One region of the Thalassotalea sediminis genome, then DNA from elsewhere that is predicted to be linked to it. Evidence: predicted binding sites of a transcription regulator. Region 1 holds the regulator's gene; the other holds the start of a gene.

Region 1 (5,371 bases):
GCTAAGAATACCGTTACTATCTCAGGTGATGCGGAGCTCCGTCAAGAAGGCAGTAAAGTAAACGGTAGTGTTATTACTTACAACTTTATTACCGAGCAAGTATTAGCTAATGGTGAAGATGATCAGCGCGTTAAAACGGTATTACAGCCTAAGCACCTGGAAAAAAAGAATAAATGAGCAATGCAAAATTAAGTGCCGCTAACTTGGCTAAGTCCTATAAAGGGCGTATGGTAGTTAAAAATGTTGGTTTGGAAGTTAACGCAGGGCAAATTGTAGGTTTACTTGGTCCAAATGGTGCAGGAAAAACCACGTCATTTTACATGATTGTTGGGTTAGTAAATAACGATAAAGGTACAATAACGTTAAATGACGAAGACCTTACACTGTTACCTATGCATGAACGTGCGCGCCGAGGTATAGGATACTTACCACAAGAGGCCTCGATCTTTCGTAAGTTAACCGTTTACGAAAATATCATGGCAATATTGCAAACAAGAAAAGAATTAACAGACATAGAACGAGAAGAGAAGTTAGAACATTTAGTAGAAGAATTTAACATAGGGCACATTACCGAAAATTTAGGCATGAGCCTATCTGGTGGTGAACGTCGTCGTGTTGAAATTGCCAGAGCACTTGCAGCTGACCCAAAATTTATATTGTTAGATGAACCATTTGCTGGCGTTGACCCAATTTCTGTAGGTGATATAAAAAAAATTATTCTACACTTAAAAAATAAAGGCATTGGCATATTAATAACCGACCATAACGTTAGAGAGACACTCGATGTTTGTGAGCATGCTTACATTGTTAGTCATGGTGAATTAATCGCCCAAGGTGATGCAGATCAAATCCTTGCAAATCAGCAGGTAAGAGATGTATACCTCGGTGAACAATTCACGTTATAGTTATGATATGCTTTAGAAAAAATAAGATTTACTTGAAAGGATAAGAAGTAATTAATGCGCCCAAGTCTGCAACTCCGAATTGGACAACAACTTACAATGACGCCGCAACTCCAGCAGGCGATAAAGTTATTGCAGTTGTCCACCTTGGATCTACAACAAGAAATTCAAGAGGCATTAGAAAGTAATCCTTTATTAGAGGTGGACGAATCTGCTTCGTCTTCAGACGATAACCAACCCGATAACTTAGAAGAAGCCTTTTCCGCAAAAACTAATGACGAGACAATAAATAATACTAGTGATGGCTCGGAAGATTCAACACCAACCGTTGATGAAATCAGCACCACTGAAGCGATGGATAAATCAGACATTCCTGAAGAGCTTAATATTGATACGACTTGGGACGAAAGTTACAGTGCTGGTGTATCTAATACTGGTGCCGCCCCTGCCTCAGATGATTTTGTTTATCAAGGTGAAACCACAGACTCCATTCAAGATCATTTGCGTTGGCAAATGAAATTAACCCCATTTTCTGAAACCGATGAAGCCATTGCAATGGCAATTATTGATGCCATTGACGACGCTGGATATTTAACGGTTACAACTGAAGAAATCCTAGAGTCTGTTGGCGTCGATGACGTTGAATTAGATGAAGTAGAAGCGGTCTTAAAACGTATAAATATGTTTGACCCTATAGGTGTTGGTGCGCGTTCAATTGCAGAATGTTTAACGATACAGTTAAACCAGTTTGATAAAGATACCCCTTGGGTTAACGAAAGTAAGATCGTGATTAATGAATATATTGATTTACTTGGTAACCGTGATTATCGACAAATCATGCGTAAAACACGTTTAAAAGAAGATCAATTACGTGAAGTTATTCGGTTAATTCAATCATTAGATCCTCGCCCTGGTGATTCTGTTATTCAAAGTGATGATCAGTATGTAATACCTGATGTTTCTGTTGAAAAGAAAAATGGTCGTTGGGTTGTAGAGCTAAACCCTGATACTGCGCCTAAACTAGCGGTTAACCAGCAATATGCTTCTATGGCTCGGTCAATGAAAAATTCGAATGATAGTCAATTTATTCGTTCAAATTTACAAGAAGCAAAATGGTTTATTAAGAGTTTAGAAAGCCGAAACGATACCCTATTAAAAGTATCAAACTGCATTGTGCAAAGACAACAAGGTTTTTTTGAACATGGGCCCGAAGCTATGCGTCCTATGGTTCTGAATGATATTGCCGAAGCAGTAGATATGCATGAATCAACGATTTCACGTGTTACTACACAAAAATATATGCATACACCACGTGGAATTTTTGAACTTAAGTATTTTTTCTCCAGCCATGTCAGTACAGAAAATGGTGGAGAATGTTCTTCAACAGCTATACGCGCTTTAATTAAAAAGCTTGTAGCTGCCGAAGTACCTGCAAAGCCTCTTAGTGACAGTAAAATGGCTGAACTATTGGCTGAACAGGGAATCAATGTTGCCAGACGGACTATAGCTAAGTATCGAGAATCGCTAAGTATTCCTCCGTCTAACCAACGTAAAAGTTTACTTTAACTCTCTAGTAGAAGGATACAGCTTATGCAAATTAATCTTGCCGGACATCATGTTGAAATTACTACCCCAATGCGTGACATCGTGAACAAAAAATTTGCTAAGTTAGAGCGACATTTCGATCATATTAATAACGTATATGTCGTATTAACCGTTGAAAAACTTAGCCAAATTGCAGAAGCAACTGTGCATTTAAATGGCACTGAAGTGCATGCTAAAGCGGAAAACGACGACATGTACGCATCCATAGACTCCCTGGTAAATAAGCTCGATAAACAAATACTTAAATACAAGGGAAAAATTAATCAACACTAAGATTTATTGATTACTAATATCCACTATGAATTTTACCGACATCATTAAAGAAGACTGCACGTTATGTGCAGTCGAGGCTACAAGCAAAAAACGTATTCTTGAACTTCTTTGTAGCAAAGCCGCAGAGACAAACGATCAAGTAAGTACCTACAACTTATTAGAGAGTTTGATGCTAAGAGAAAAAATGGGGTCGACCGGTATTGGCAATGGTATTGCTATTCCACATGGACGTTTAACCTCTACCGATAAAGTTATGATTGTTATTGCCACAGCTCAAGCGCCAATAGAGTTTGATGCCATTGATAATCGTCCCGTTGACATATTTATCGCCCTATTCGTGCCAGAAGATCAATGCCAACAACATTTATCGACATTACAAAGTATTGCACAAGTATTTAGCGACAAGAAAATGTGTAAGCAAGTACGCAAGTGCGATAACAGTCATGAGTTATATCAACTTCTCAAATCTGCTGCTCACTAACCTAGGATTTCATCAATGAAACTTACCATTGTAAGTGGCCGCTCCGGCTCTGGAAAAACGGTCGCATTGCGCGTTTTGGAAGACTTAGGCTACTACTGTGTAGATAATATTCCCGTTAATTTGCTACCCGCATTGACGCATACCGTGATCAATGATTATGAAACCGTAGCGGTAAGTTTAGACGTCAGGAATTTACCTGCAGAACCGACAGATGTGCCAGAAATATTAGATTACTTACCCAGTGCTGTTGAGTTATCTATTGTATACCTAGACGCTGATGATGGTGATCTTATTAAGCGTTTTAGCGAAACTCGTCGCTTACACCCACTTATACGCCAAAATATCGCGCTAGACCAAGCAATGACACTTGAGAAAAAGTTATTAGAACCCATTGCTGCTCGCGCCAACTTGTATATTAATACCAGTCAGTTAACACCACACCAGCTCGCTGATTTGATCAGAGAAAGAGTGCTAGGGAAAAAAAGTGGTTCTATGGTCGTGGTGTTTGAATCCTTTGGTTTTAAACATGGATTACCAAAAGACGCTGACTTTGTGTTCGATGCTCGTTTCTTACCAAACCCTTTTTGGGAGAAAGAACTTAAGCCATTTACAGGGTTAGATCAACCAGTTAGAGATTTTCTTGCCAGCCAACCCATTGTTACTAAGTTTATATGGCAAATAAACAGCTTCATGATGACATGGTTGCCTCACCTTGAACGAAATAATCGCAGCTATATTACCATTGCGGTAGGCTGTACTGGCGGAAAACATCGTTCCGTTTATATTGCTGAATTACTTGCTGCAAATTTAAAAAAAGAAAGAAAAGACGTACAGGCACGCCACCGTGACTTAAAAGTACCAACAACATAATTCATTATTAGGCATGTTGTTCATTGTGTAATAAAGTTTCTTTAAGTCCATTAAATACGAGAGCTTTTAGTAAATTTCGCTTACTATAATGAACAATACACGACCAAACTTGAGACGGTTAACTAAAGATGTCTGATTTTTCACGCCCCATTGTTATTACCAATAAACTCGGCTTACATGCCCGTGCAGCAACTAAACTAGCGCAACTTACACAACAATTTGAGGCCAAAGTTACAATAGAGCTTCACGATAAACAAGTTGATGCTAGTAGCATTATGGGGTTAATGCTACTAGCCGGCAGCCAAGGAAAAACAGTTACCGTGCATACCGATGGACCCGACGCAAAACAAGCGATGGATGAAGTTTGTCAGTTGTTTACCAATAAATTTGATGAAGAAGAGTAGCTTATCTAAAAGTTACGCCTTATGATCCTTTCTGTTCAATGTTTTGATAACCTTAAATTTTGCGAACGCATTGTTTAAAAAACAAACACAAAAACTAAATTGACTGATTACATTAATAAAAAAGCTGCTAAAACCAATCAGTTGAGATAAACTATTATTCAGATGTCTAGGTGATAATAATCAAACATCGCCTCATGTTTTTCTATGTTACATGCTTATAGCATGTAAACGGCAAAGGGTCGCATAATGCCGGAAGTGTCAGAACAAGAACAAAGTCAACAACGCCTACAGCAAGTTAATGAAGCACTTGGCAGTGGTATGTTTGTCTATGTCCGAAAGCTGCTGCAAAACATGCCCGCTTACGATTTGGCCTTACTACTAGAGTCCTCTCCTACTAAAAGCCGTGCTGTGCTATGGCAACTTATCGATCCAGATCATCACGGTGAGGTACTCGAAGAATTAAGCGAAGAAGTACGTAAAGGAATATTAAAGAATATTCGACCTGAAAAACTTGCTGAAGTTGCCGAAGGCATGGATGTTGACGATCTTGCTGAAGTATTAAGAACTTTGCCAGACACCGTTTACAACGAAGTACTAAATTCTATGGATTCACAAGATAGAAGCCGCGTTGAGCAGGCACTATCTTACGAAGAAGACACTGCTGGTGGTATCATGAATACAGATACCATCACAATACGTCCAGATGTAACCGTTGACGTTGTATTGAGGTATTTACGTTTAAAAGGCGAGCTCCCCGTTGCCACAGATTCCTTCTATGTTGTTGATAGAAATGACAAGTTTATTGGCGCTGTATCACTTGCAGCAATTGTAACTGC
Region 2 (5,371 bases), 480 kb from region 1:
TTAAAGGGGTTAACTATTCAATTAGTTCAGCGTGTGCAACTTCTGCTCATTGTATTGGTAATGCAGCAGAGCTCATTCAACTAGGCAAGCAAGATATTGTATTTGCAGGTGGTGGTGAAGAAGTTGATTGGTCATTAGCCATGATGTTTGATGCTATGGGGGCGTTATCAACAAAATATAACGACACACCAGATAAAGCATCACGTACTTACGATGCTGATCGCGATGGTTTTGTTATCTCTGGCGGCGGCGGTATGGTTGTTGTTGAAGAGTTAGAGCACGCGTTAGCACGTGGCGCACATATTTATGCTGAAATAGTTGGTTATGGTGCAACTTCCGACGGTTATGACATGGTCGCGCCGAGTGGTGAAGGTGCAGTACGTTGTATGCAACAAGCGATGCATGGTGTTGAGGGTGATGTGGATTATTTAAATACTCACGGTACATCAACACCTGTAGGTGATGTCAAAGAACTTGGTGCAATACAAGAATTGTTTGGTGAAAAGTCACCGGCAATTAGCGCAACTAAAGCAATGACTGGGCATGCCTTAGGTGCAGCAGGTGTTCATGAAGCCATTTATACTTTGTTAATGATGGAAAATAACTTTATTGCTCCTTCGATTAACGTAGAAACACTTGATGAACAAGCACAAGGTTTAGATATTGTTACTGAGACTCGCCAACAAGAGATTAACCTAGCAATGTCGAATAGCTTTGGTTTTGGCGGCACAAACGCAACCTTATTAATGAAGAAATATAAATAGTTCTAATAACGGTTCAGATAAAAAGCCGTTAACGTGAGTTAGCGGCTTTTTCTTTATATATTGCTTATGAAAATTTATTACGATGAAAACATGCCATATGCAGCTGATTTTTTTGGTGAGTTTGGTCAGTTAAAGCCCTTTAATGGCAGAGCACTAAAGGCTGATACATTGGTTGATGCTGATGTATTATTAGTGAGATCTATCACTGATGTGAACCACGACTTGTTGCAAAACAGTCCTAATATATCTTTTATTGGCACAGCGACGATAGGTGTCGATCACATAGATCAAGCTTATTTACAAAGCCAAAATATTGCCTTTAGTTCAGCACCAGGCTGCAATGCGATATCTGTTGCAGAATATGTATTATCAGCGTTAGTTGTATTAGCTGAGCGTTATTGTTTTTCAATATTTGATAGAACTGTTGGTATTGTTGGTGCGGGTAATACAGGAAGCCGACTGAGTGAAAAGCTAACGGCACTAGGTATTAAGCATAAATTATATGATCCGATTTTGGCAGCAAGTGAAACTGACTCACGCGAATTTTCTAGCTTTGAAGATATTCTGAATTGCGACGTGATATCTTTACATGTACCCAAAACAATGTCCGGTGAATGCCCAACTTATCATATGTTTGATAGTGCGGTATTGGCTAGATTGACTGACAGTCAAATATTAATCAATGCATGTCGTGGAGAAGTTATTGATAATAAAGCGTTATTAGCATTAAAGAATGCCGGAATGGCAACTAAACTTGTATTAGACGTTTGGGAAGATGAACCGGACATAGAGCAAGCACTTATCCCTTTTTGTGAAATAGCGACAGCGCATATAGCTGGTTATAGCTTAGAAGGAAAAGCTCGTGGCACAGAAATGCTTTATTTGGCACTATGTGAGCAATTAAATAAAACGCCCAATCAATCACTTGCTAGCTTGTTACCTAAATCAACAATCGGTAAGATGGAGCTGCATGGTAAACTAAATCAAGTGTTGTTAAATCAAGTGGTAAAGATGGTTTATGATGTTAGACGAGATGATGGTATTTTTCGTCAACAAGTTTGCAATCATGGCTTTGATTTTATAAGAAAAACTTACCCAGCTCGCAGGGAATTTTCGGCAACAGAAGTGAAGATGAGTGATAAACAAGCAGAAGCCCAAGTGAAACAACTTGGTTTTAGTTAAGAATAAACAGAGGAGAAGAGAGTAAGCTATGGCACAGAAATTTGATGTATGCGTATTAGGTGCGACAGGGTTAGTAGGCAAAACAATTATTGAGTTATTAGAGCAACGTGATTTTCCTGTAAACAAACTTTACCCATTAGCAAGTGCTCGTTCAGCGGGTGGATTTGTAGAGTTTAACGGTGAAAGTATCGAAGTAATTGATGCCGATACCTTTGATTTCAGCCAAGCTCAAATCGGCTTTTTTTCAGCTGGTGGTTCTGTTTCCGCTAAATTTGCTCCAATCGCTGGTGAAGCAGGATGTATAGTAATCGATAATACATCAGAGTTTCGTTATGAAGATGATATTCCATTGATCGTACCAGAAGTAAATCCTGATGCATTAGCTGACTATCGTAATCGCAATATTATCGCTAATCCTAACTGTTCAACTATTCAAATGATGGTTGCCCTTAAGCCAATTCACCAAGCCGTTGGTATTGAACGTATTAATGTTTGTACTTATCAATCAGTTTCGGGAGCAGGTAAGGAAGCCATGGATGAGTTAGCAAAACAATGTGCTGATTTGTTAAGTGGCAAACCAATTGAACCGAAGGCGTTTTCACGTCAAATTGCATTCAATGTTATTCCACAAATTGATGTATTCCAAGACAATGGTTATACGAAAGAAGAAATGAAGATGGTGTGGGAAACAAATAAAATTTTGGGTGATGACACTATTCGTGTTAACCCTACAGCTGTGCGTGTGCCAGTATTTTTTGGGCATGCAGAAGCGATCCACATTGAAACACGAGAGCAAATATCGGCAGAAGCAGTTAAAGAATTGTTAGCGTCAGCTGAAGGTGTTGAAGTTTGTGATAAAGATGAAGACTTTCCAACACAAATAGGTGAAGCAAGCGGCGTAGATGCGACATTTGTTGGCCGCATCCGTGAAGATATTAGCCACCCTAATGGTATAAACCTTTGGGTAGTGGCAGATAATGTTCGTAAAGGTGCTGCAACGAATAGTATTCAAATTGCAGAATTACTCGTGAAAGAACATTTAAGCTAAGCTTAAGATTTATTAAAGAAAAATAAAAACTCGTCGTTATAGTTAACGACGAGTTTTTTTGTTATAAAAAGGGATGTAAAAACATATCATCCAACTAGGCAATGGTTTAAAATCCGTATTGGAATAAATTTTGCTTTGTATTTTAATTAGTTGGAAGCGCCAAACATTTGGCAAACAATAACAATAGCTAGGAAATCTTAATGCAACGATTATTACGCCTGTGCCTGTGGCAGGTAATCTTGGTAAGCATTAGCTCAATGAGCATGCCATCTTTTGCTGAAGAAGAGGGCGGTATTCGCATTCGTGGACCAAAAAGTACCGACACTTATCGCTATGAACAATATGGCCCAATAACGTCAAAAGATACCTTGTGGAATATTGCATTAACAGTACGCCCTGATCCTAGTTATTCCGTTTATCAAGTTATGCAAGCGCTATATGAAAAAAACCCTCAGGCTTTTAAAGATCGTAATTTAAATCATATGATTGATGGGCAATATCTACAATTGCCATCAGTCGAAGAAATTGCACGTATTAACCCTACTGTTGCTAAACAGAAATCTGAACAAGATGACTCAGCTTGGGATAAAAAAGTAACTGCGCCACCTAAAGTTGTAAAACCAACGGAGCAATCGGTTAAGAAAAAAGATTTAGATCAAGCGAAAAGTGAAATTAACGATCAGTTACAAACTTACGAAAAATCTCAACAACTACGTTTAGAAACGATTCAAAATGATGTGCTTGATTCCATTGATGGACTACAAGCGATCCTTAGAGAAAACGAACAACTCAAACAAAAGCTAAATAGTTTTACTGATCAACTTAGTAGCATGAAAGAAGAAGTGGCGAAAAGTAAAGACGTAGAAGTTCAGCAGCAACAAACTATTACGCTACTACAAACTTTGTTAGCCAAAGTTGAAGCGGAAGAACAAGCAAGATTGCAAGCACAGCAAGCGTTAGAAGAAGCCAATGCTAGTTTTATTAATAGTCCTTGGTTTTTAGCATTAGGTTTGGGACTGCCTATCGCGTTAATTGGAGGCTTAGCATTTTTCTTCTTACGTAAAAAACAACAAAAGCAACCAGCTAAAGCTGCTGTTGAAGAACAAGCAGCAGCACCTGTAAAAGAAGCTGTAAACGACCAATCTGAAGCAACTTCGGATGACGAATTATCATTAGATAGTGAGTTGTCACTTGACGATGAATTGTCTTTAGACGATGAGTTGTCGCTTGATGATGAATTATCGATTGACTTGTCAGAAGGTGAAACGAGTTCAGATGACGATGCGTTATTTAATGATGATTTAGAGCCACTAAGTGAAGAGTTACTTGATGATGACGTTATTCACCTCGATGATAGTCTTGATGATTTAGACGATCTTGGCGACTTAGATGATTTAGAAGAGATTTCGCTCGAAGAGAGCGAAGATGAGCCTGAAACATTGGAAGGTAATGAATTAGACCAAGGTGATTTAGATTCTTTACTTGCCAATTTAGATGACGATGAAAGCGAAGTAGAAGAAAGCGACAGCAATTCTGTTGATGAAGGTGACAATAACGCAATTGATTCCGATGAAGAAATTGTTGAAATATCAGAAGACATTGAGCTTAGTGATCCAGATGATATCGATGCATTAATGGATTCAATGGCAACGGAACCAGCGTCAGAAAGCCAAGAAACAGCGCAAGCAAATGAAGCATCCGTTGACGATTCATCTGCAGAATTAAGCGATCCTGATGATATTGATGCGTTAATGGACTCAATGGCAGCTGCACCTGAATCAGAAAGTACAGAGCCAGAAAAAACCGCACAAGCACCAGAAGAAGACTTACCGGCAGAATTAAGCGACCCAGATGATATTGATGCGTTAATGGACTCAATGGCAGCTACACCTGAATCAGAAAGTTCAGAGCCAGAAAAAGCTGCACAAGCACCAGAAGAAGACTTATCGGCAGAATTAAGCGACCCAGATGATATTGATGCGTTAATGGATTCAATGGCAGCTACATCTGGATCAGAAAGTTCAGAGCCAGAAAAAGCTGCTCAAGCACCAGAAGAAGACTTATCGGCAGAATTAAGCGACCCAGATGATATTGATGCGTTAATGGACTCAATGGCAGCTGCACCTGAATCAGAAAGTACAGAGCCAGAAAAAACCGCACAAGCACCAGAAGAAGACTTATCGGCAGAATTAAGCGACCCAGATGATATTGATGCGTTAATGGACTCAATGGCAGCTACACCTGAATCAGAAAGCACAGAGCCAGAAAAAGCTGCACAAGCACCAGAAGAAGACTTATCGGCAGAATTAAGCGACCCAGATGATATTGATGCCTTAATGGACTCAATGGCAGCTGCACCAGAATCAGAGAGTACAGA

What was found. The regulator sigma-54, encoded in region 1, starts transcription at its own class of promoters, with help from an activator protein. The targets are predictions, from matches to a motif close to GTTGGCACGNNNNTNGNNT.
Region 2: a site for sigma-54 is predicted at 3,112-3,130, ahead of QUE09_RS12490 (FimV/HubP family polar landmark protein). Genes of this name have one in related genera too.

Annotation. Positions count from the first base shown of each region.
Region 1 covers NZ_AP027361.1:3,193,156-3,198,526, forward strand. Annotated here, with positions in the region: gene lptA (lipopolysaccharide transport periplasmic protein LptA) at 1-177, shown strand, start outside; gene lptB (LPS export ABC transporter ATP-binding protein) at 174-905, shown strand; gene QUE09_RS14615 (RNA polymerase factor sigma-54) at 960-2,468, shown strand; gene hpf (ribosome hibernation promoting factor) at 2,493-2,780, shown strand; gene ptsN (PTS IIA-like nitrogen regulatory protein PtsN) at 2,806-3,261, shown strand; gene rapZ (RNase adapter RapZ) at 3,277-4,131, shown strand; gene QUE09_RS14635 (HPr family phosphocarrier protein) at 4,260-4,535, shown strand; gene mgtE (magnesium transporter) at 4,782-5,371, shown strand, end outside.
Region 2 covers NZ_AP027361.1:2,708,514-2,713,884, reverse strand. Annotated here, with positions in the region: gene fabB (beta-ketoacyl-ACP synthase I) at 1-764, shown strand, start outside; gene QUE09_RS12500 (4-phosphoerythronate dehydrogenase) at 831-1,946, shown strand; gene QUE09_RS12495 (aspartate-semialdehyde dehydrogenase) at 1,975-2,994, shown strand; gene QUE09_RS12490 (FimV/HubP family polar landmark protein) at 3,195-5,371, shown strand, end outside.